3 regions of the Psychrobacillus sp. FSL K6-1464 genome follow, and region 1 is predicted to be linked to each of the others. Evidence: riboswitches for the same ligand, from Rfam matches in the RefSeq annotation. Region 1 holds a riboswitch; each other region holds the start of a gene.
What was found. A riboswitch is a leader RNA that binds a small molecule or an ion and turns the genes downstream of it on or off. The one in region 1 is predicted to bind thiamine pyrophosphate.
Positions count from the first base shown of each region.

Region 2: another riboswitch for thiamine pyrophosphate. It lies ahead of thiT (energy-coupled thiamine transporter ThiT); the one in region 1 lies ahead of MKX39_RS09070 (3-oxoacyl-ACP reductase).
Region 3: another riboswitch for thiamine pyrophosphate. It lies ahead of MKX39_RS01125 (YkoF family thiamine/hydroxymethylpyrimidine-binding protein); the one in region 1 lies ahead of MKX39_RS09070 (3-oxoacyl-ACP reductase).

Region 1 covers NZ_JBBOOP010000001.1:1,838,848-1,847,228, forward strand. Annotated here, with positions in the region: gene MKX39_RS09035 (MBL fold metallo-hydrolase) at 1-537, opposite strand, end outside; gene MKX39_RS09040 (hypothetical protein) at 799-1,065, shown strand; gene thiW (energy coupling factor transporter S component ThiW) at 1,169-1,666, opposite strand; gene thiE (thiamine phosphate synthase) at 1,663-2,319, opposite strand; gene thiD (bifunctional hydroxymethylpyrimidine kinase/phosphomethylpyrimidine kinase) at 2,276-3,142, opposite strand; gene thiM (hydroxyethylthiazole kinase) at 3,135-3,890, opposite strand; gene MKX39_RS09065 (NtaA/DmoA family FMN-dependent monooxygenase) at 3,976-5,295, opposite strand; gene MKX39_RS09070 (3-oxoacyl-ACP reductase) at 5,375-6,127, opposite strand; TPP riboswitch at 6,274-6,374, opposite strand; gene MKX39_RS09075 (hypothetical protein) at 6,587-6,961, shown strand; gene MKX39_RS09080 (hypothetical protein) at 7,239-7,619, shown strand; gene MKX39_RS09085 (YjdJ family protein) at 7,721-8,200, opposite strand.
Region 2 covers NZ_JBBOOP010000001.1:2,905,694-2,914,074, reverse strand. Annotated here, with positions in the region: gene MKX39_RS14840 (DUF4870 domain-containing protein) at 1-10, opposite strand, end outside; gene MKX39_RS14835 (M20 family metallopeptidase) at 42-1,127, opposite strand; TPP riboswitch at 1,232-1,323, shown strand; gene thiT (energy-coupled thiamine transporter ThiT) at 1,389-1,970, shown strand; gene map (type I methionyl aminopeptidase) at 2,018-2,767, shown strand; gene MKX39_RS14820 (tryptophan-rich sensory protein) at 3,058-3,786, opposite strand; gene MKX39_RS14815 (M3 family oligoendopeptidase) at 3,944-5,746, shown strand; gene MKX39_RS14810 (GNAT family N-acetyltransferase) at 5,753-6,301, shown strand; gene MKX39_RS14805 (beta-class carbonic anhydrase) at 6,400-6,969, opposite strand; gene mreBH (rod-share determining protein MreBH) at 7,166-8,173, opposite strand.
Region 3 covers NZ_JBBOOP010000001.1:208,960-217,340, reverse strand. Annotated here, with positions in the region: gene MKX39_RS01135 (LysR family transcriptional regulator) at 1-486, opposite strand, end outside; gene MKX39_RS01130 (2-hydroxyacid dehydrogenase) at 631-1,590, opposite strand; TPP riboswitch at 1,812-1,918, shown strand; gene MKX39_RS01125 (YkoF family thiamine/hydroxymethylpyrimidine-binding protein) at 1,999-2,580, shown strand; gene MKX39_RS01120 (ECF transporter S component) at 2,582-3,163, shown strand; gene MKX39_RS01115 (ABC transporter ATP-binding protein) at 3,150-4,526, shown strand; gene MKX39_RS01110 (energy-coupling factor transporter transmembrane component T family protein) at 4,528-5,262, shown strand; gene MKX39_RS01105 (DUF1697 domain-containing protein) at 5,305-5,808, shown strand; gene MKX39_RS01100 (VOC family protein) at 5,895-6,266, shown strand; gene MKX39_RS01095 (pyridoxamine 5'-phosphate oxidase family protein) at 6,423-6,911, shown strand; gene MKX39_RS01090 (ribonucleotide-diphosphate reductase subunit beta) at 7,044-8,075, opposite strand; gene MKX39_RS01085 (flavodoxin) at 8,047-8,381, opposite strand, start outside.

The sequences.
Region 1 (8,381 bases):
AAAAACAACTTTTTCATCAGGGATGTAAATGACCGTAGAGTCCTCCGAATGAGTACTTTTAATTTTTTCAAGTATGCAAACTTTATTACCCAAATCAATAGTTAATGTTCTTTCAAAGATTACATCTGGAGATTTTAGCTTAAAACTATTCCTGTTTGGCATATCAGTTTGTATAATATTCATACACATAGCACTCATTTGATTAGTATTCACATAGCTCTTGAGAGAACGATCGTCATAGGAAAAACTTTGCCATTCTTTTATGATTTCGTTTGTTTGACTATTAACAATAACAGTTGCATCAAATTCATTCATTCCTAGAAAGTGATCCCAATGTGCATGGGTAATAGCAACATATTTAACTGGTGGTACATTTAGCTTCTCGATTTCTAGTAAAAAGTCTTTAGCATGCTGAGGTGAATTACCTGAATCGATGATTAAACTATAACTATCACCACATACCAATCCTAATGTTGGTCTTTCGTTATTATCTTGATTAGATAAATAATAAATAGTATTACTTAATTTATTTAACATGTTATGTCTCCTCTATTCTAGATATTAATTCCATGAAAGAGAAAATCTACACGTTTATACTAAGGTTAATAAAACATTTTAAGATTTTCTCATTTTATTTTTTTACCATTGGACCTGTACCTCCTTTTACACTACGGAAAATTATAACACAATAAAAACTGTTCTTTATGAAAATTCTGAAATTATTAGTGTGAATTGTTTTTTAGTTCTATGTTCGACCGTAATTTACAATAAAATTGACAATGTATTACTGGAAAGATTGTGGAATCAAAAGATGGAAATGTAGGAATTGTTACAGGTGTTAATAAGAAAACGATTAATATTACTTATACTAGTCACCGTTCTGTTCAAGGTCCCCCAGAGCTTTTCAAAACTACCGACATTCCATTTGAACAAGCTAGAAGTAAACGCAAAAAATCTAATATAGTAACCGACTTTTGGTATACGGTTTATAGAGGGTATTTCAAAAATAAAGGAGAAGTTCATGAGGTTGTCATCGGTAAAATTATAAGGGGTAATGTAATTTGACAAAAACAGCTTGATGATTAATAAATCACAAGCTGTTTTTTTATTTATGTGTATAAATTTGCAAAATATGTAGAGGGCAGGTCCCTAACTAATGCAAACACTTCTATTTTAATGAGTGGTCAACTAACCGTATCGAGCTTCTTTCAATTCTCTTAGCAATAATCCAAGCAATCAAAGCCCCACTTAGACTAGAGGCAAAAAATGCTGGAACAAAAAACAATGCGCCGAATTCTGTTCCCATAAAAACTTTTGCGTAGGGAACTGCAACTAAAGATGCTAACAATCCTGTGCCAACAATTTCACCAACTACCGCCATTCCTACTCTACCTGTGATTTTATACAGAACACCTGCAAGCAGGGCTCCAATGATTCCACCAGGAATAGCTAGAAGTGAACCTGTACCTGTGAAAATCCGTATGACTGCAGTCATCAGTGCAACACCAACGGCTCCTATAGGTCCCAAAAAAACTGCAGACAACACATTTATTACGTGTTGAATAGGATACGCTTTTGCTATGCCAGCAGGAAACCAAATAAATGCAGACCCTAATACTCCTATGGACACAAACATCGCCATTAGCACCAACTTTTGTGATTTCATCGTGCCCGCCTCTCTATTTTAAGCGGAGGTGAAAGTCTTGATATCACTTCTCTTCGATCACTCGTTTTACAAATACAAGAAATAACCGCTACGCCTGTCGCACCTGCTTCCCAGACAACATGAACATTTGACGGTTCAATTCCGCCTATACCTATAACTGGAATGTTAGGAAAGCACTCATGGAGTTCCCGAATAAGGGAAGTGGAAGCACCCACCTCATGTTCAGCATCTGGCTTTGTAAGAGTAGGGAACACCGATCCTACTCCTAAATAATCTGCACCTGAGCGAATAGCATCTTCCGCTTCGTGCATGGTATGTACTGAGCGACCAAGAACCATCCCTTTGCTTGTGATGACTTCTTTCACCCCTTCCTTCCAATCTCCTTGCCCGAGGTGGATTCCGTCAGCTTGGACGGATAGTGCAAGTTCAACATCATCATTCACAATAAATGGTACACCATAGATTTTACATAGTCTTTTACACGCTTGAGCAAATGCAACTAATTCGCTACCAACTAGTGCACCTTTCCCTTTTTCGCGTAATTGGAAGTGCGTGATTCCTGCCTGTAATGCGTCCTCTAGAACCGTCAACGGTTCCTCATCCTTCACATTAGCTGTCCCCATTATGAAATAAATCGATGGTTTCTTGAACACTAATAATCCTCTCCTTTATGCCTTTTTTTCTATAGGCTCCGTGGTTAGTAGGACCATGCCCTTGTCCGAATGAGATAACGTTTTCGATTGCAGATTGAATGTATCTTTTGGAGGTCATCAATGCTTCATCAATATTATTTCTCTTACCCAATTCAGCTGTGAGGACTGCACTGAAGGTACAGCCTGTTCCGTGCGTATTTTTTGTATCGATTCGCTTTGAACTGAAACGGATACATACGCCTTTTTCGTCAACATATACGTCTTCTGCATATTCGTCCTTTTTATGACCACCCTTGATAAGCACCGATTTGACACCCATCGATAAAATTCTTTCTGCAGCCTTTAAAATATCTATATCTTTTTCAATTTTTAATCCTGTTAGATGCTCAGCTTCTGGTATGTTTGGTGTGACGATACGTGCTAAAGGGAAGAGTTTCGTTTTCAAGGTATCAATCGCTTCCTCCTCTAACAAGATATGTCCACTTGTTGAAACCATCACGGGATCGACGACGATATTTTTCCACCTGTACTCTGATATTGCATTCGCGACAAGAACGATTGTATCTGTGTTAAAGAGCATCCCAGTTTTAACTGCTGAAATGAAGAAATCCTCTCCAACAGATTGGAGCTGTTGATGGACAGCTTTTGCTTCTACGGGATAGACACCTTGCACCCCGCAAGTGTTTTGAGCAGTGATTGCTGTAATAACACTCGTTCCAAATACATCTCGTTCTTGAAAAGATTTTATATCTGCTTGTATCCCGGCTCCTCCACCTGAGTCAGAACCTGCAATCGTTAAAACACATGGCATTGAATCAGACATCGTATCTCCATCCTCTTGCACTTAATCGATCAAGAAAAGCTTGTTGAAATGCCCCGGAATATTCTGTTTTCTCTGCAGCCTCTTCTCCTGACGCTCCATATTCGTACAAAGCACTACTCAAAAGTTCTACATGGTTTTTAGATGTCAAGGCAAGGTGAGCTCCTAAAATACTACTCAGTAAGCAGCCTGTTCCAGTTACTGTTGTCATTCGAACGTGCCCTGCTCTTACTGTCTTCAAACAACTTCCATCCGTCACAATGTCTTCTTCTCCTGTCACAACTACTATGCACTCTTTTTGTCTAGCTAAAGCCATAGCCTCTTCTTTTCGATCAAGTTGTCCGTTCCCTGAATCTACTCCCTTGGAAGCCCATTCTTTTTTCATAAGTGACGCCAGTTCACCAGTATTACATCGTATTAAATTTATTTTGACTTCATCTAGAAGTCTATCCACCGCTTGAAGACGATATCGAGTAGCTCCCACTCCGACGGGGTCAAGCACTACAGGGATTCCTATTTGATTTGCAACTCTTCCAGCCACTAGCATACTGCTGTACGTTCGTTCATTTATAGTGCCAATATTCAATGAGAGAACATTGGAGAGTGTGACTAGTTCTTCCACTTCTCTTTCTTCATCTCCCATAATCGGTGATGCTCCAATAGCAAGCAATCCATTGGCTTGAAAATTCGCCACGACTTTGTTTGTCATACAATGTACGATTGGTGATTGTTCACGTATAGATACATTCATCAACAACTTCCCCTTCCACATCCCAAGATTGTCTTTCTCAATCTTGATGCCGTAAATAGTGATTCCTGGTGGATCATGGACCAACTTAACTAATTCCTATTGGTAACCCCAAATGCTCACGGAGGGTATGCCCCTCATATTGCTTTCTGAAAATATCCCTTTTTTGCATTTCAGGAACAATGAGTTCAACAAAGTCCTCTAAACTACCAGGCAATGTAGGAGGCATAAGATTAAATCCGTCTGCTACACCCGCCTCAATCCAAACCACCATCTGATCCACAATTTTCTCAGGAGTACCAATCAGCGTGAAATGTCCGCCACCTGCATTAAGGTATCCTAAGAGTTCTTTTACTGTAGGTTGAGTATCTTTAATAATTTCTAATATTGTTTCGTATCGTCCAACCGGACCCATAAATTCTTCTGCCGGAGGTAATGGAGGTACTTTTAGTTCAATGTCCCATTTAGAACAATCTTGCTGGAGAAAGAAGCTCAACTGTTTTAAAGCCGTTTCTACAGGTAATTTCTCATCTAACGCTGATTTTTTGGTAAGCGCTTCTTCATGAGTACGCCCTACATAAGTGACTAAGCCTGGGAATACTTTAATATGTCGATTACAGTCTTCGTATTGCTTAACCTGTTCATCCAACTTCTTGCGGTACTTTTTCGCTTGGTTTAAGTTCCATGACACTGAATAGACGGCATCTGCATATTTCACAGCTAATGCAATCCCTTGTTTAGATGCCCCTGCTTGCATGGCTACTGGTTTGCCTTGAGGGCTTTTTGGCGTCGTGGATGGGCCCATCACTTTAAAATAGGTCCCATTGTGGTCAACAGGTTGTATATTAACAGGATTGATTAACTGTTTTTCTGCTCGATTATATAGAATCTCCTTGCTGTCCCATGATAGAAATAGTTTATTCATTAAAGCAGCAAATTCTTCGGCCTTTTCATACCGTTTATCATGAGAAGGCAGTTCCGGCATACTATGATTTAATGCTTCCTCGTCCCTCATTGAGGTAACGAGATTCCACCCGACACGTCCGTTTGTAATGTGATCTAGGCTTAACAGTTGTCGCGAAGCAGTGTAAGGATTCGAAAAGGTACTTGAGATTGTTGAAACTAATCCCACATAATTTGTCACTTGAGAAATAGCAGTTAAATTGACCACTGGATCTAACCAAAATGCTGGCATTTCATTTGGGTCGTTGGCAGGGAATGATTGATTGTCGGCAAAGAACACCGCATCAAAGCAACCCGTTTCAGCTAACTGTGCTAAGGATTGGTAATAAGAAATGTTCCCGATGCATTCAATGCTTGAATCAGGCATTAACCAAGCAGCCTGATGATGTCCACATCCATACAGCAATACGCCTAAGTGGATTTGTTTTCTTTGATTTCCTTTCATTAGCTACTCCTCTACCTATGTCATGAGTGACTGCTTAAATCGTCTATTTTTGTAAGACTATCTATTGTAAATTAAGTTACTAGTTCATTGTCAAACCGCCATCTACTGTTAAATTCTGACCTGTAATACCATCAGCATTTTCTGAAGATAAATAAGCGACCATATTGGCTACATCTTCGGGACTAGTTACTTTCTTCAAAGGCGTTGATTGAGCAATTAAATCGAATACTTCAGGAGTTGTAACAGAACTGGCATCAGTCGTTTTTAATAATCCACCTGAAACTACATTTGCTCTTATGCCGAATTGTCCCAGTTCAGCGGCGATATTTCGCGTAAAACCAATTAGTCCAGCCTTTGCTGTTGTATATTCATGATAAGGAACAACAGGGTTTTGATACAAATTGGTACCAATGCTTATAATACTTCCATTTCGTCGTTCAATAAATTGAGGTATAACGCTTTGGACTACATTAAATGCGGCTTTTAAAGTGCCGTCTAGTTGTTTTTGATAATCCTCCCAAGTAAGTTCTGTAAAGGATTTCTGTTTGTTTGGATCAAATTTGAAACCTACCAATGCATTGTTGACTACAACATCTAATTGACCAAAATATTCGGTTGCTTTCTTTACCAAGGCATCGACTTCTGCCCGATTTGTGACATCTGCACAAATTGCAATTGCATTATCTTTACCTAGTATAGAAACAAGCTTTTCAGCGGCATCTTTACTTTTATAGTAGTTAATAACCACTTTAAATCCTTGTTGTGCCAATTCTTTTACAATAGCTGATCCCAAACCTCTACTACTGCCCGTTACCAATACTGTTCTGTTCATCATAACCACTCCCATGCTGTTAGTTTTGCTGAAACTTAAATGATAAAGTGATAGATATAATAAAAAAACGCAACCTTCCTTTAGGAAAGTTGCGCAAATACAAATAATTGCATAGTAAAAATTAGGCATCATCAGCCTGCTATTATGTATTAGAATCTACACTTTCCTCCGCTAGTATTAACTAGTTCAGGTTCAAAGGGTTTGAGTAAATACTCATCTCAGTTAAATAACACCCCTAGTGATTATATTTAAGTTACTCTCAATGTATAGTTTTTAGAATTTTATGTCAAGTCTTGTTTGTTAGGTGTTAAGGCATCGCTAAAATAATCAAGCCATTTTTCTCACAATAACTGGGCTTGAATCTGTATAGCATATATAAAATTACTTATGAAGCTTTCTCTATTTTATGTATTTAAGTACCTTTGGAACATGATTTGAATATAATAATGAGGTGAAACTATGTGTATTTCAACTAATATAATCGAACAACAAGCTTTTTTGATCAGCGATAAGATAATTAATAACTCTATATATAAACCAGTAAGTTTGGATTTTATTGATGAGAAAAATGTTGGGATATCAGATTTTACAATGAAAAGTTTCAGAGAAGAGATACCACTAATTACAAGGGTAAATTTAGAAAACAGTGAAGGATTACTAATTAGTGTAGAACCAAATGAAAATGGTTTAAGGTGCGCTATGGGGGAAATTTCTTATAAAGCTTATAAAAAACTGCAAAATCAAGAAAGTAGACAGTTTATTTCGTATTTCTTCGCTATATCGAGCATTTTTCTATTGATATCCTGGGCCTCTATTAGGTGGTTTTTTATATAATTCTAATGGAGAAAAAGACTAATAATAAATGGATAACTTAAAATGAATTGTAGAGAGGATCTCGACTAGTCAAAAAGAAAAAATAAATTATTAAATGTAAATTTTATTGAAATTGGAACTCATTTTATTTTCAAACGTATTTAAGTAAATAGCCATTTTGTAAAAGAAGTGTTAAAGATGGCAATACAAAGTAGGTGAATATTTGATTACAATAAAGAATTTACAGCAGGTAATTACTTATATTCAGTATAAATTTAAATGAACGGAGGTGTGGAAAATGGTGAAGAAGATTGCGATGGGATTCTTGTTCATGCTACTCGCTGGTTGTGCTGTAATTGGTGTTAGCACGTTGCACTTTGAAGGAGAAAGTGACCATTGGTTAGTAAAATATAAAGCAGTGGATGATGGGAAATCACAAACAGCCAGCTACATTATTGACTATATCGGTGAAGGGGATCCTCCGGAAACATTTGATTACATAGTTTCCACTAGCATAGCTAAGAGCGAGCAAAAAGTTACGGATGCGAGTTTTAAAGGAAAGGGCAGGCTCGAAGAAGGGAACATTCAACATGAAGTAAGGGTAGCGGAAGATGAAGTTATTGTGGCGGAATTTTCTTGGGATGGTAAAACGGAAAAAGTCGTATTAGAACTTAAATAAACGGATTACTCAATATACGGTTGCTTTACTTCAACAAGGAGTAAAGCTTTTTTCTTATTGAGCTAAAGCACCCGTTAGTTTAAGTGAAACTCTTCACATTGTTATAATTCAACGGTCTCCTTGTTCTTGAAATTTCTTAAGCCCACGAACATTGCAACAGCTATACTAATTAGTCCACTTACTAAAGCAATCCAGAATAAAATCCTTCCGCCAATGGTTGGTGAATTAAAAATAAAACCACTAAGTAATAACATAATACAACTTAATAATCCCCAAAATCCTGTAGTCCATTTAGACTTACTTTTTATAAGAAGATAACCAACTACACTCAAAATATAGAATGCACTAACTATCATAATAGCGGGAAATAGTGGGTGAAATTTAGCTGCATAAACAAAATAATCAAGTTGATTAATATCACGACCATTCGTAATCTCAATGTTAAATAATTTAGTAAATGGTGTTGAATACCCCCATTCCAAAGAATTATTGGTTATTGTACTTCCTTCATACCAAGCTATAAATGTTGATACCACTAAAGTAAAGATTCCAACGATAAATTGCAACACATACTTAAACATTTTTCGTCCTCCTAGTAACCTCCATTTATTACCAAGACGCCTTACATTACTTTCTGCATTAGTTGCATAACAAATCAGACTGTTTCTCGTTAGTTTTATTTTGCTAAAGCACCTCGTTAGTTGAAGAAGGATTTTTAGATATATTTGAATCAATTGTTTTCTAGGTTGATTTAACTGTTCA
Region 2 (8,381 bases), 1.1 Mb from region 1:
GATTATCCAGTTTATATCACCTCTATTCTTTCTAATATATCCTACGAAATTATGATATTTTTCTCACTTTTACCTAAGGAGACTAAGATGTTTTTATAAGTTTCCGTAGAGGAAATAGATACATATTCTTTTTCACCATGCCAATCCCCACCACTTGGTCCAAACTCAATAGCGCCTGCTCCAGTTTCTGCATAAAAGCGAGCATCAGCTGCTCCATGCTGCCCAAATAACACAGCAGGTTTTCCTATAAACTGTGAAGTGACCTGAGCAATACGTTCGATATATGGGTTAATAGCTTCAGTTGTTACTGCAGGAGCGGTAGTGTGCACTTGTATTTCACTATTGGGAAATTCTTCCGTCAACGTTTGGAGGTCTAAAAGAATACTATGCATATCTTGTCCGGGTACGTAACGAAGATCATAACTTACTATGCACTCATCGGGCACTACGTTATATCGTTCTCCTGCTTGTATTTTTGCCAAGTTTAAGGAAGGATAATCATAGAACTCATTGCTTGCTGTTAAAAAAGAAAGTTTGCGAAGCTGTTGGTCAAAAAGAAACGCTTGTTCAATTGCATTTATTCCTTCCCAAGGACGACTGCCATGACTAGATTTGCCCTTAAGTATTACATCAAACTGGATAATTCCTTTTGCCTGTAAGCCAATTTGTAGATGGGTAGGTTCTCCGCATATAACAAAGTCACCGATATATCCTTGATCGACCAAAAATTTGGATGTCTCTCCGTCTGTTTCCTCATCGGTTACGATATGTAGTTGGATTTTTTGAGCAAGATTTTCAGGTTGTTTAGATAGCTCATAAAAGGCTTGCATCATCGCTGCAACTCCCGCTTTCATATCAGCTGTTCCACGACCATATAAATAATCTCCCTCAATATAAGGCTGAAATTGTGAAGTTTCTCCTGGAACAACATCTACGTGACCATTCCAAATCATACATTTATCACCGTCTCCTATTACTGCCACAAGCATCAGTTTTTCCTCATGCTTTAAGATCGTAGTAGTAATACCTCGTTCCTCTAGCCAATTCTCACAAAATAACAAAGCATTATTTGCGCCTTCCAATGTGTCACTTTTGATACGTATTAAATCTTTTAATAATGTAATCATGTAAACATCCCCTTACGCGTATAGTTTTTACAAGTATAACAAAAGAACAAAAGAAGGTTGCAATACTTTATCTATTCAGCTACAATGAACTCGAACTAAATAATTCAAACCACAAGGGGCGCCGTTGATACGGCTGAGATAGTACCCTTCGAACCTGTAAGTTAATACTTGCGTAGGGATGTGGATGGAAACTGACAATCGCGCGATGTCTGGGTCTATCCCGGGGGTCGTTTTTTTTGTGGTCAAAAAAAGGGGATTGTCATGAAGAATAATCGAGTATTAATATTAATGGAAATCGCTATTTTTGCAGCTTTAGGATATGTTTTAGATATGATCGGCTTTGGAATGCCGCAAGGTGGATCAGTTACATTCGTTTTAGTACCTGTTATTTTAATGGCTTTTCGTCGTGGTATTGTAGCAGGTTTAACAACTGGATTTTTAATAGGTGTATTACAAGTCGTTACAGGCCGTTTTTACGCAGCTCCCTTATCATTTGAAATAGTGATAGCACAAGTAGCAATAGATTATTTCATCGCATTTATGGTAGCTGGTTTTGCTGGTTTTCTGAGACCTGCGTTTTTACATGCATTTGAACAAAAGGATAAAATGAAAATGGTTAGAGCAGTTGTCTTGGGAACGTTCATCGCAGCTTTTCTTCGTTATTTAGCACACGTAACTTCAGGTATTCTATTCTTTGGTGAATTTGCTGGTGAGCAAAATGTTATTTTGTATTCGTTGATCTATAATTCTACTTATATGATTCCTGTATTTTTAGTAGCAGCTTTCATTTGTTCCATATTATTTGTTAAAGCTCCGCGCCTCACACTGCCGAATCTTCACTAAATATGGTATGATTAGAATACATTTAGTGAAGAAGGGATCTTGTTAAGATGATTGTACAAACTGACGAAGAGTTAGTAGCATTAAAAAAAATAGGGCGTATTGTTGCAGAAATTCGAGATGTAATGAAGGCTGCTACTAAACCTGGTGTGACTACGAAAGAGTTAGATGAAATCGGCGGAAAGCTATTTAAAGAGCATGGCGCGATTTCTGGACCAATGGGAGAATACGATTTTCCGGGATATACTTGTATTAGTGTTAATGAGGAAGTAGCTCATGGAATGCCAGGCGCTCGTGTTATAAAAGATGGTGATATCGTGAATATAGACGTTTCAGGATCACTTGATGGTTATTTTGCAGACACAGGAATTTCTTTTGTCGTAGGCGAAGGATATGAAGAGAAAGAGAAGTTGTGTGCTGTAGCTGAGAGTGCATTTGAGCGTGCAATGCTAAAAGTTAAAGCAGGTTCACGATTGAACCAAATTGGTAAAGCAGTAGCTAGAGAAGCCAAAGATAATGGCTTGCATGTTATTATGAACCTAACTGGACATGGTATTGGGAAATCACTTCATGAAGCTCCTCAACATGTATTGAATTATTATGATGCATGGGATCCAACAATATTAAAAGAAGGAATGGTTTTAGCAGTTGAGCCATTTATTTCTGCGAAGGCAGAGCATATTGTTGAATCAGGTGATGGTTGGACATTTATCACTCCTGATAAATCCTTAGTAGCACAGATTGAGCATACAATTGTTGTCACAAAAGGTGCACCAATTTTATTAACTAAATTAGATTAAAACAAAACGCCTTCAAGAGTTTACTCTTTCGAAGGCGTTTTTTAATTTATGAGTATGACCTACTACGAAGTCAGTGCTCATAGTAATTTTTCGGCTGATGGGCGGTTTCCATGGGCGTTGCCTCAGCCTCCTCGCTTAGAAAAAATTTAGATCTAGTTATTTAAAAATACATTAACTATTTCTTGAAGTTGTAGGAGACAGACAGATAAATATGTTTAACGAAAAAAGAGAGGCTGTTTGTGACAACTACCACAAACAGCCTCTAATATTGTAAAATGTCTGTCCAAACCTTAAGGGGTTCTGGAACCTTTCTTAAGGAAAATTATCCCAACGACCAAGACGCAGCTTAGGAAAAGAGAAGCTGAGGTCAGGAGCAGTTGACTAAAGTTGTGTTGGATTGCTACCCCGACGAAAGTCCAGATAAACACAACTGACATAAGACGATCAAAATAATGATAGCGGAAGTGAAGAGCTATCGCTGTCGCAATGGTTAAGAAGATAACACCCCAAAGTGATTTTGTCATACCAAATCCACCGAATTCATAAAACGTGAGGAGATAAGATAGATTTATGAAGAAACTGATAAATGTCCATCCTAAAAGGAAGGAAATTGGTAACCGATTTTTTCGATTTATATCATCTAAAGGATAGGTTAAATATAATTTAAACAAGCAGCTTAGTAAGACAGTGAGAATACCAAAAGCATAACCAAATAGTTCGTAATGCCAACTGAATATATTCAAAATATATAACACAGATGATGCCCCGTATAATAGAACGCGTCTAGTAGGGATAGGATGAGAAGACTTGTAATCTTTCATCATATTCCAAATCCACCAAGCTAATGAGATGAAAATAACAATCCATATGTAAAACACATAATTTGCTGGAGTAAAAAAGACGGGAAGTCTATTGAAAATCTCGCCACTGGTTTGACCATTTATGGGAAGTAGAATAGATAGTAATTTAACGATTACAGTAGATATAAAAAATAATATTAAAAGGATTATTTTAAACATTCAGCTGCCTCCTTCTATTTAATAAGTATACCTTTGATATATACCAACAACAAATTAGAATTATGAATGTTATGTGACGAAATTGGGACAATCTGTATGAGGAAAACATGATATACTAGAAATCTAATATAATTGTCAATATAGGAGGAATATTTAGATGATTGAACAAACTTATTCGGTTGTATGGGATCTTGATCGCTTTTTTGAAGGGGGCAGTAGCTCTCCATCTTTAAGAAGCCATTTGGATGAAGTAAAAGGAAAGCTAAGCAGTTTTGACGCAAAACTCCAAGACTTTAACTCACCGACATCTATAGCAGATGTCTCCGTTATTGAGCAAACAATAGAACAATTAAAAGATATCGCAACAAATTTATCTGAAGCTGGAGCAGTAATAGGTTGCTTTATGGCACAGGATACAACTGATAAGCAGGCAGCATTATTAGAAGGTGAGATAGGGTCACTTTATGCTAGATTCTCTTCTCAAATGCTCACAATTCAACAAGTGCTAAGTAAAACAGAGGAATCTGTATGGGAAGATCTACTTCAAACACCTGAGCTTTCTTCATTTGCATTTGTGTTGAATGAATGGAGAGAAGAAGCAAAAAGAATGCTTTCTGAAAAAGAGGAAGACATAATTACTAAACTTGAGGTAGATGGCTATCATTCATGGGGACAACTTTATGATTTACTTGTAGGTGATATTCGTATTAAACTTACAATAGATGGAGAAGTAAAAGAAATGTCAGTTGGACAGGTTAATAATCTGAGCTCCCATGAAGATGCAACGATTCGAAAAGAATCATTTGAAGCACTTGAAGCTGCTTGGACAGATAAAGAGGAGTTCTTTGCAAAAACATTGAATCATATTGCTGGCTTCCGCCTTGCAGTTTATGAAAAAAGAGGATGGAATTCTGTTTTAGAAGAGCCTCTTCATATTAATCGTATGAGTGAACAAACACTAGATGCAATGTGGGGAGCTATCTCTAAAAATAAAGCTCCATTCGTAGAATACTTAAACAAAAAATCGGCAATGCTAGGCGAAAAACAAATGCATTGGTACGACTTAGAAGCACCCGTGAGTACTTCTACAGAGAAAATGGATTATCAACAAGGTGCTGAGTTTATATTAAAACATTTTAAAGAATTTGGACCAAAGTTAGAGTCATTTTCAAGAAATGCGTTTGAAAAAGGTTGGATTGAAGCAGAGGATCGTCCAAACAAGCGTCCAGGAGGATTTTGTACAGGAATGCCTGTATCAGAGGAATCACGCATTTTCATGACGTATAGTGGGTCTATGTCCAATGTTTCTACGTTAGCTCATGAATTGGGTCATGCCTTCCATTCATATGCTTTAAGACCAGTACATTGGATGAACCGTCAATATGCCATGGGTGTTGCGGAAACTGCATCCACATTTGCTGAAATGATAGTTGCCGATGCTGCTGTAAAGGAAGCAACAACTGATGACGAAAAAATTGCTTTACTAGAAGACAAAATTCAACGTAGTGTAGCATTTTTTATGAATATCCATGCTAGGTTCTTATTTGAAACTAGATTTTATGAGGAACGTAAAAATGGAATAGTATCTGCTGCTCGTTTGAATGATTTAATGGTTGCAGCTCAACAGGAAGCATACGGGGATGCATTAGATACAACACATCCTCATTTCTGGGCATCTAAACTGCATTTCTATATAACGGGAGTACCATTCTATAACTTCCCATATACATTTGGTTACTTATTCTCTTTAAGTATCTATGCTAAAGCTATAAGTGAGGGTGCGAACTTTGAAGAGAAGTACATTGCATTATTGCAAGATACGGCAGTAATGTCGGTAGAAGACTTAGCGATGAAACATTTAAATGAAGACATTACTCAAGAAGCATTTTGGATAAAAGGAATTGATCTATGTATCCAAGATGTTAAAGAGTTTATTCAATTGACTAACGCAAAAGGGTGAAGGTGTTTGATTTATCTAGAAGGAGATACATGTTATTTACGAACATTAAATACGAAAGATGCACCAGCTCTAGCGGATCTGACTTATCGCAATAAGATGTATTGGTCTGTTTATGAACCGCTGCATCGGGATGATTATTATACTACTTCTGTCCAACGGGAGAAAATTCGGGAATCTCTTATGCTCTCAAAGGAAAAAAGAGAGTATAGCTTCGGGATTTTTGAACATCAGTCAGACAAAATGATTGGTAGTGTATCCTTATACAGTATTAAAAGAATGCCTTTTTCTAGTGGGCTTATCGGATATTCTATGGACGAATCCAATATTGGAAAAGGGATTGCTTCTGAAGCGGTTCACCTTGTGAAAATATTCGGATTTGAGCATGTCCAACTAAATCGTATTGAAGCATATGTATCTCCAAATAACCCTGGTTCTATTAAAGTATTAGAGAAAAATGGCTTCAACCAAGAGGGATTACTACGAAAACTACTTTATATCAATGGTAAATGGCAGGATCATTTTATCTATGCATCCTTAACAGAAGAAGATATTTAACAAACTTAAAACCCACTTATTCATTTTTCATGAATAGGTGGGTTTTCTTTAGAATTCATTATTTTGTAAGTCTCCCTGTCGATTTCCCGGGAAATAGTTTATTTCTTGTCGATATTCCCATCAGTCACTAAATCTAGACGCCCGGTTTCTGGATCTATAATTAGACCATGAACAGGGATTTCCGGAAGCATAAGCGGGTGATTACGAATCATTTCAACACTATGTAAGACACTACTTTCTACGTTAGAAAAACCTTCCAACCATTTTTCTAAGTCCACGCCAGAATTTTTAAGCGTATCTAATACACGAGGATCTACCCCACGTGTAATCATTTTATCAATCATTTTATCGGTTTGTATAGCACTCATTCCACAATCATGATGACCAATTACATATATCTCATCGGCCTGAAGCTCATAAACAGCTACCATAAGACTACGCATGATTCCACCAAATGGATGGTTGATAATTGCGCCAGCACTTTTAACGATTTTGACATCGCCATTTTTAAAATTCATGGATTTTGGAAGCATTTCTGTGAGTCTTGTATCCATACAAGTTAAAATAACAATTCGTTTGTTTGGAAACTTTGTAGTTAAAAAAGGTTCGTAAAGTTTACTTTCTACAAAATGATCATTGTAAGTTAGAATTTCTTGTAAGCTTGGCATCGTATTCCTCCTTTAGGTTATAATTATATTTTATAGGAAATGAAAGATAATTGCTTTATTTAATACTTAGTACTTCCTATTCAATTTAATAGTATACAAAAAAGCAAAATGTTGTTCATCTGAATGAACAGTATTTTGCTTTTTCATTAGGTATTTTTATATTTTAAGGTCTAGAAACCATTAAGTGAACTTTATTTTATTTCGCTAGTTTTTGTTTTCGGTCTGAGACAATATAGGATTTCCCTGTCCCAATAGCAACAGATTGTAATGGCTCCGGTGCGAGGTGAACTGGAACTTCAATGACCTGAGTTAACCATTCGGAAATACCTTTTAGTAGTGCTCCACCACCAGTTAGTATTACCCCGTGATCGACGATATCTCCAGCAAGTTCAGGCGGGCAAGTTTCCAACGTAGCGCGAATTGCTTCTAAAATTGTTTCCAGTGATTCTGTTAAAACTCCTTGAACTTGAGTAGACGATAGATAAATGGTCTTTGGTAATCCACTCACTACATCTCTCCCGGTAACTTGCATTTGTTCTACTGCATGGGGAACTAAAGCATGTCCAATAGTCATCTTAATAAGCTCAGCGGTAGGTTCGCCAATTATTACATTATATTCTTTTCGGACAAAGTGAATAATCGCTTCATCCATACGATCTCCAGCAGCCTTTACTGTATTAGATGCGACAACACCACCGAAAGAAATAATACCCACTTCCGTAGTACCTCCACCAATATCCACAATCATACTTGCCACTGGTTCATCTACAGGCAGACCAGCACCGATTGCAGCTGCAACAGGTTCTTCCATTAACTGAACTTCCTTTGCTCCACTTTGTCTTACGGCATCTTGTATAGCTCTTCGTTCAACAGAGGTTGCACCAGATGGAGTACATACAACAACAGTTGGTTTTCTCAAAGAAGTGCCAAGTTTTTTTCCTGCTTTTTGCATAATAAGTTTTAATAATTGAGTTGTAATATCAAAATCGGCAATTACGCCATCTTTTAGAGGACGTATTACCTCAATAGAAGTGGGAGTCTTGCCAACCATTTTTTTTGCCTCTTCACCAAAAGCTACAATTTCACGAGTTTTAGTATTTACTGCTACTATAGTAGGTTCATCTATTAACAAGCCTTTGCTTTTTGTATAAACTAATGTATTTGCTGTGCCTAAATCTATTCCAATATGTGAGTTTGAAAACATTTGTCTTCCTCCTATTCCAATCGTACTAAATAAGTATAATAGATAAACAGAGGTTTGCCATTTGTCACATTATGGTATTTTACATATATTTCATCAGATTTTAGGTCAATAGAAATAGAGAGGGACACAAAAATAAACGAATAGTATTGGTTTGTCATCTCTTTGTAATAGTTTTGTAGCTAATTTGAGAACAAAAAGAGATAACATA
Region 3 (8,381 bases), 1.6 Mb from region 1:
CTCTTCAAATAATAAGTCCACTTTATATGCTTGTTGAAATTCTGAGTCATTCTCATAGATTGGCATAATTGCAAAATTTGTTTTCTCAAGAAGTAACTTTTCCTTAAGGCTTTCATAACAATTGCTTTTAATGGAGAATGATTGCTGTTCAAATTCATCTATATGGAGAGGTAAAATAGTCGCAAAATATTTTTCAGCTATGTAATGACTTATGTGTACGGAAAGTGGAGAATTTACTTGGTGCAATTCTTGTTCCATTTGCTTATCTAGTAATAATATTTTCCTAGCATATTGTAAAAAAACTTCCCCTTGCTCTGTTAATTCAATTTGTCTATTTTTACGTTGAATTAATATGGTCTTATATTTTTCTTCTAGCTGTTGAATTTGATGACTAATTGTTGGTTGAGAACAAAACATTCTACGAGCCGTCTCTGTAAATGAACGACATTCAGCTAGAACGATAAACATTTGCATTTTATCTAGCATGCAACTGACTCCCTTTTATATGAATATCACTACTGATAATGATAATCGTTTTCATTATAGTTTATCATTTGCACTTACTGATGTCGATCATCATTTCAAGTAACAAAAAGAGTGGCCCTGCATATGAGGACCACTACTTAAGTATTAGAGAATTCTATTTTGAGGTTCTCTATTTTCTAAAACTGCTTCTATATCTTTTGCATTCATTTGCATCATCGCTTGGCGAGTGCGGATACTGGCACTACCGATATGGGGAGACACCGTTACATTAGGTAAAGTTAGTAGAGGATGATCCACCGGTACAGGCTCTTGCTCAAATACATCTAGTCCTGCAGCCCATATCTTTTTCGACGCCAGTGCTTCATAAAGAGCTTGTTCATCTACTATGCCACCTCGTGCGACATTAATAATTGCTGCAGTTTCTTTCATCATATTAAGTTCACGTTCCCCTATAAGTCCCTTTGTTTCAGGTGTAAGTGGAGTTAATAGAATGACAAAATCAGATTGCTTAAGTAATTCGTCTAATTCCGCGTAAGTAAAGCCGTACGTTTCTTCTGCATCTAGTTTTCTAGAGCGATTATGATATAACACATTCATATCAAAGCCTTTCGCACGTCTAGCAACCGCTTCCCCTATACGTCCCATTCCTACAATACCGAGTGTTGCACCGAAAACGTCCATTCCTGTATATTGCATTGGTGACCAGGAATCCCAGTTACCCGAACGAATTTCTTGTTCTACTTCTGTTATTCTTCGAGCAGTTGCTAATAGTAAAGCAAATGCTAAGTCTGCTGTTGTCTCTGTTAATACTCCCGGAGTATTTGTTACGACAATACTACGGTCTTTTGCTGCCTCTATGTCTATATTGTTATAGCCCACTGCAAAATTACTAATTACTTTTAAATTTGGAAGGCTTTCAATTAGTGTACGATCGATATTATCGGATAACATCGTCCATAGAGCGTACGCGTCTTTAGCATTTGTTATTATTTCTTCATTTGTCATTCCAATAGTTTCGCTATGCCACATTTGTACATCAAACTTTTTTCTTAAAGGCTCAATGATTTCTTCGGGTAGTTTACGAGTTATGTATATTTTCTTCAAAACTTTATCCTCCCTCGAGTTATGGATTCTTGTGTTTCTCTGGTGCTTTCGGGTGATTATCCCCAACATTCCGGTGTTTCTCCAAATATCCATTATGATTCACCCAGCCCTCAAACAATCGGGTTAGATAAAGCATGGACGAAAGTAGGAAATTTTGCAAACATATTTACAACTTCAAATAGCTACGTTATACTTTGGGCATATTAAAAACTACATACCGTTTTGCGCACTAGGGGTGCCCACTTTGGCTGAGATGCGAGCATTTTGCTCCGATCCCTTAAAACTCGATCAGGATAATACCTGCGTGAGGAAGTGCGGTGACTTCCCTAATATTTTTGTATTGGATAAGTGGCTGCATCTTCACGGATGTGGTCTTTTTTTATGAAAAAATACAGGGAGGTTTTTTAAATGGAGTGTGGATTGAGCCCAATTATCGGATTTCGTTTTTCGTTACATCCGATGACAAATGATTTTATCAAAGTGATTAAAGGTGCTTTGAAGGAGACGGATGCGACGAATGTGTGGATGCACACAGATGATGTGTCGACGGTTATTCGTGGCAAACAAGTACATGTATTTAATGTGGCAAAAGCAATTACATTGCATGCTGCTAAAACAGGAGAACATATTGCACTGTCCGGTACTTTTTCCGCTGGTTGCCCCGGTGATTCTGCAGGAGATGTCTATCTAGACAAAGGCGATATAATTGCCAACACAGATATAACAAAACAATATGTATCTTCTCAATTTGCTCTATACCCGATGAATAACCCGAGTTATATGGACATTATTTACCGTGAAGTGGATCGTGCTAAAGCACAAGGTGTGTTTAATGATTCCATGCATTATGCGAGTGGTATTCATGGAGATATTCATGATGTGTTTGCGTTTTATGAAGAAGCATTCACGAATGCCCGCTCAGATGAGCATAAGCATTTGGTTATGACCGTTTCTATGAGTATTAACAGCCCCTCTCATGGAGGTCGTTAACATGCTGAAATCATGGAAGCTAAAAGAAATCGTGTTAATGTCTTTACTTGCCGTTGTATTTGGCATTGTGTATTTATTGTTCTTGCATGTCGGTAATATTTGGGCTGGATTTATAGGTCCGATTGCATATGAATGGATTTTTGGGATTTGGTTTATCGTGTCTATTATTAGTATGTATATTATTCGAAAGCCAGGTGCTGCAGTTATTTCAGAAACAATCGCCGCTGCCATTGAGGTGTTGTTAGGAAATGCCGTTGGACCCCGACTAATTCTATCAGGTGTTATTCAGGGCTTAGGGGCAGAAGCAGTATTTGCTGCAACTAGATACAAACGCTTTGATATTTGGATTCTAATCCTAGCGGGTGTGGGATCTTCGGTATTTAGTTTTGCCTACGGGTATTTGTTAGGTGGCTTTACGGTATTCAGTACTGGTTATGTTGCGCTGATGCTTGGCATTCGCATATTGAGTGGAGCTCTCCTTGCTGGTGTTGGAGGTAAAGCGGTTGCCGATGGCTTACTAGCAACAGGCTCTCTTCGAGGATACGCTATTTCACGACCGAAAAAAGGTGATGCTCGTGCATGACGTCATTTCGTTTGAGAAGGTCAGCTTTCGATATCCAGATGAGGAAAAATGGACTTTGACTGACTTTTCATTTGCAGTACAAAAAGGTTCCAGGGTTGTGTTAACTGGTCCTAGCGGCTGTGGAAAAACGACACTACTTTACTTGTGCAATCGATTATATCCCGATAATTGCGATGGTATTTTAACGGGCAATATTGAGCTATTTGGGAAGGATAGTCGGACATTCATTGCCGGGGAAATAAATCATCGAATTGCTACCGTTTTTCAGGATCCAGATGCGCAATTTTGTATGCAAACAGTGGAAGAGGAGCTTGCTTTTACGCTAGAAAATTTGCAGGTGAAACGTGAAGAGATGGAGAATCGAATAAGAGAGGTACTTGCTCTCACAAATTTAACTGACTTTCGATATTCTATTATTCAACAGCTTTCAGGTGGGCAGAAGCAACAAATCGCTACTGCATGTGCACTTATTATGGAGCCCGAGATTTTGCTGTTAGACGAACCAATCGCTCATTTGGACCCTTATACAGCTAAAAGATATATAGAATGGTTGGATCAGCTACAGCAAAATCGGCAAATGACAATTGTTGCAATTGAACATCGCTTGGACTTATGGGGAGATTTTTTTGACAGGATCATTCCTTTGAGCGAAAGCGATGAACCATCCATACTTCCTAAAAGAATGACTTCTATAAAACCAGATATTTCCATTCAAGCAACAGAAATAGAGACAAAAACTTTTTTGAAGCCCGCCTCATTTTCTTTACAGCGCGGAGAAATTACCATTCTTGCTGGACCTAACGGTAGTGGTAAATCAACTTTATTAAAGGCCTTATGTCATTTGATTCCTAGAAATGGATTAGTAGAACCGACGTTCTTAGGCTATGTTCCGCAATCACCTGAGTTTTTGTTTCTTACTAAGACTGTTCAAGATGAAGTGGCATATGGCGGTGGATATGGTGTGGATAACATGTTGCAGCGATTAAAACTAATGGACATTGCTGCTTCACATCCTTTTTCTATTAGTCATGGTCAAAAACGAAGGGTAGCCATTGCCGCAATGCTTTGTGATGGGAGAGAAGTAATTTTAATGGATGAACCTACCTCAGGTCAGGATGCTGCCGCATTATCAGAGCTATATCAACTAATAGATGAGCGTGCTCATGATGGCACTACATTTTTAATCGTTACGCACGATATGGAGTTCGCCTATTGTCTAGCAGATTCTATTATATTGATGGAGGATGGTAGTTTAACTGGGAAGTTTCCTGCGTTAGCCGTTTGGGAGAACGAAAAGTTATTACTGGAGCATCATTTACTCCCACCGAAAGGACTGATGCAATGTGAGAAGTCTTTTGCATAGAATGAATCCTTCCGTGAAGTTTGTTTTAATCACTGTGTGCATGTTCACGATGGCTTTTTTCTTTGATCCAGTGACCCCCCTTCTATTTTGGGCTGGTGTACTTTTAATGCAAATATTGTTCAGTCAAACTGATTGGAAGAAGTGGCTATTCTTTATGATTCCATTTTTTATAATGTCTTTTGGTTATTTTTGGACGACACTTGTATTTGCTAAGGAAACGGTCGGTCCTATCATTTGGTCAATCGGGTCTGTTCATGTGACAGAACTCCAGCTACACCATGCACTTTCTTTGAGCTTCCGTGTTTTAGCTTTTTCAAGTTTGTCTCTATTGTTTGCTTTAACAACTAATCCCGTTACGTTCATATTAAGTTTAATGCAACAATTAAAACTATCCCCTAAAATAGCTTATGGCATTTTAGTAGGCTTTCAGTTTTTACCAGTTATAAAAGACGAATTTATACAAATTCAGCAGGCACAACGGTTGAGAGGAATTGTTCAGAAAAAAAATGCCTTACAGCGTTTGTTGGATACTCGCCTAGTCCTTATTCCCTTGCTTGCGGGTGCTGTCCGTAAAGCCGAGCGATCAGCATTTGCCATGGAAGCAAGGGGCTTTACAGGAGAACGGAGAGGTGGTTTCTTTCATGAGATCTTAGTTGATAAAGTAGATGCTTTTTTAGGAGTACTATTTTTATTTGTATTAGTTTTAAGCTGTACGAACTCCTTCTGGCTTGGTTAAAATAGAAGTAGAATTTCTTAAAACAGTTGGGAGTGTTGTTGGATGCCATCAGTAATATTGCTACGAGGGATCAATCTCGGTGCTAAAAATAAGGTAGATATGAAATCCTTAAAATCTCTTTTTGAAGAGATGAGTTATGAAAATGTACAAACCTATATTCAGACTGGAAACGTAATAGTGGAACAGTCTGTTATTGATGGCCCCTCTTTAGAGGTAGCTCTTCTAGAATCTTATGGATTTGAAATACCTGTAACAATCCGTTCAAAAGAAGAGTTGGAAGAGATTCAGCAGCATCCTATCTTTTACAAAGACCAAGTGTATGTGATGTTTTTAACACAGGAAATTTCGGAGGAGCAACAAGAAATGCTTGTAGGTTTAATAGATGATGAATTTGTTGTTTGGAAAAACCGAAACGTGATTATTAGTCTTTCTAAAACCTATCATCAAACAAAGTTTACGAATGCTTTTTTTGAGCGTAAACTCGGGATTCCCTCCACAGCTCGCAATAAAAATACGGTTAACAAAATAATTGCAAAAATGTCATAAGTATTCTTTATGTATAATGATGAATTTTATAAATTATTCTTATAACTATCTTTCCCATACAATGAAAGTATAAGGAGGGATTAACGATGTCATTTGTATTTCAATCAATCGATCACGTTCAATTAGCAGCTCCAAAGGATTCTGAATCTATCGCAAGAAAATTTTACAGGGAAATTTTAGGTTTTACGGAAGTAGAAAAACCTGCACTTCTAAAAAAACGGGGTGGCGTTTGGTTTGGTTTCGGCTCTTATCAAATCCATATCGGTATTGAAGAGCCATTTGCACCAGCTAAAAAAGCTCACCCTGCTTTTCAAGTAAAAAATTTAGATGCTTTAAAAGCACATTTAGCTGAATGTGATGTGAATTTTATAGTCGATGTCGACTTACCCGGAGCCAATCGGATATATATACACGATCCATTTGGCAATCGTATCGAAATATTAGAGTGGATTTCTTGATTTAATATAATAATAGCCCATATTTCATAATGAAATATGGGCTATTTGTAATTCATTTATAAAGTCAAATAACCATCTTTATAAAAAAGCTCAGAATAAGTTTATTGTTGCGAAATAAGGGGATTTTATCTATATATTATTAAGGAGGAATTTCTCATGACAAATACACCAGAAACTTTAGATGCACTAAAATCAATTATCAAAAGTGCCAAGGTCGCGATGCTTGTAACACACAGTCCGGAAAACCGCTTAGTAGCACGTCCGATGCAATTACAAGAGGTAGAATTTGACGGTGATTTATGGTTTTTAACACGTACGGATACCGATAAATATGAAGAAATCAAAACAAATGATGACGTCAACGTTATCATTTCGGAAAAATCGTATGCGTCGATTAGTGGAACAGCTGAAATTGTCGATGACCTTAATAAGAAAAAAGAGTTTTGGAATAAAGCCTATGAAGTGATGTTTGATATGGATTATACGGACCCTCGACTGATACTGATTAAAGTAAAATCTGAAACAGCCGAATATTGGGAGACAGGATCAATGATCAAGTCTGCATATAATTTCATGAAAAAAGTAGTAGGCAAAGAAGAGCCTGTTGAACCTGGTAAGAGTACAAATGAAACTTTAAAACTTTAAAACTTCTAGGCCACTATGTTAACAGTCTATCTCACGAAAAATAGCAATTGCTTTATTGAACGTATGTAATAGTTCAATAAAGCAATTTTTTGTTATCCGTATTTTAATCCATTAATAGTTTCCACTATTATATTAAAGATCATCAAATCCATTATCAATAGCATTTACTTTTACATATTGACGGGATTTTTGTTCAAAGAAATCTGTTTTTGTTCCATCAATATTATCTGCATAGGCACGTATCCATTTCATTGGGTTTTCTACATATTCAGGATATATTTCCTCCAAACCGATTAAACGTAACATTTTGTTAGCACGGTATTTAATATACCCATGCATTTCTTCTAATTCAATTCCCTCGATATCAGCCAATACATACTCCGACCATTCTATTTCTAACTCTACGGATTCTTTAAATTGTTCGTATACCCATTCAATTAGCTCTTCGTTATTCAGTTCAGGGTTTTCAGAAAGAGTTGCTCTAAACAGTTCCGATATAAATCGTCCGTGCTCTAGCTCGTCTCGGTTTATATAGCTAATCATTGTAGAAGTCCCAACCATCTTGTTATAGCGAGCAAGATTATAGAAATAGGCAAAGCCTGAATAGAAAAACAGTCCTTCTAATAAGGTAGTGTATGTTAACGTTTTTAATATGTTTTCTGTCGTCGGGTTTTCTACAAAGTCATTATAATACTTCGCGATGTTTTTATTTCGCTTGAGTAAAATTTCGTCTGTTCTCCCAAATTCAAATGCCTTATTTTGCTGATCAAGCGATACGATAGAAGATAATACATACGAATAACTTTCATTATGCACCGCTTCTTGCTGTGCAATTACAGCCATGATTGATTGGACTGACGGGTCGGTTGCGTAAAGCGATAATAACAGTGCTGTACGTGTTTGAGGTGCATCCAATGTCGCAAGCAAGCCAATAATTTTCAAATAGGCATCCTGCTCCGACTGACTAAGGCTTGCAAACTGCTTTATATCATTGGACATATTGATCTCATCTGCCTGCCAGTAATTACCTAGCAAGCGCTTGTACATCTTATGCCAGTGTGGATACGCAATATCGTTCCAATTTAATATTCCACTTGACTGGCCGTTGAAAATTCCTGTCGATTTGTTCGGATTTCTAGGTTCTAATGTTTTTGCCTTCTGCATGTTCCAAAACTCCTTCTAACCATTTACTTACCAGCCTCTCCTGGCTGCCTCTCGGTGATTGCTCAATTTTCAAACCCGGATAATCACTGTTATAGAAACGAGCTAATTTGTTTACAGCATTACAAAACAAATCATCTCCACCAAACTGTGTGTCCCCAGTCCCAAAGATATAGACATTGTTAGGCTTGTCACCAACTTCTCTTGCAAAGTGCTTCATTTCCTCGGGCGTGCTTCCCTTATCCCAAGTAAAAGTTCCGAGAAAAATAAGGTTATATTCAAACAAATTTGGTACTGCTCCATAGCCAA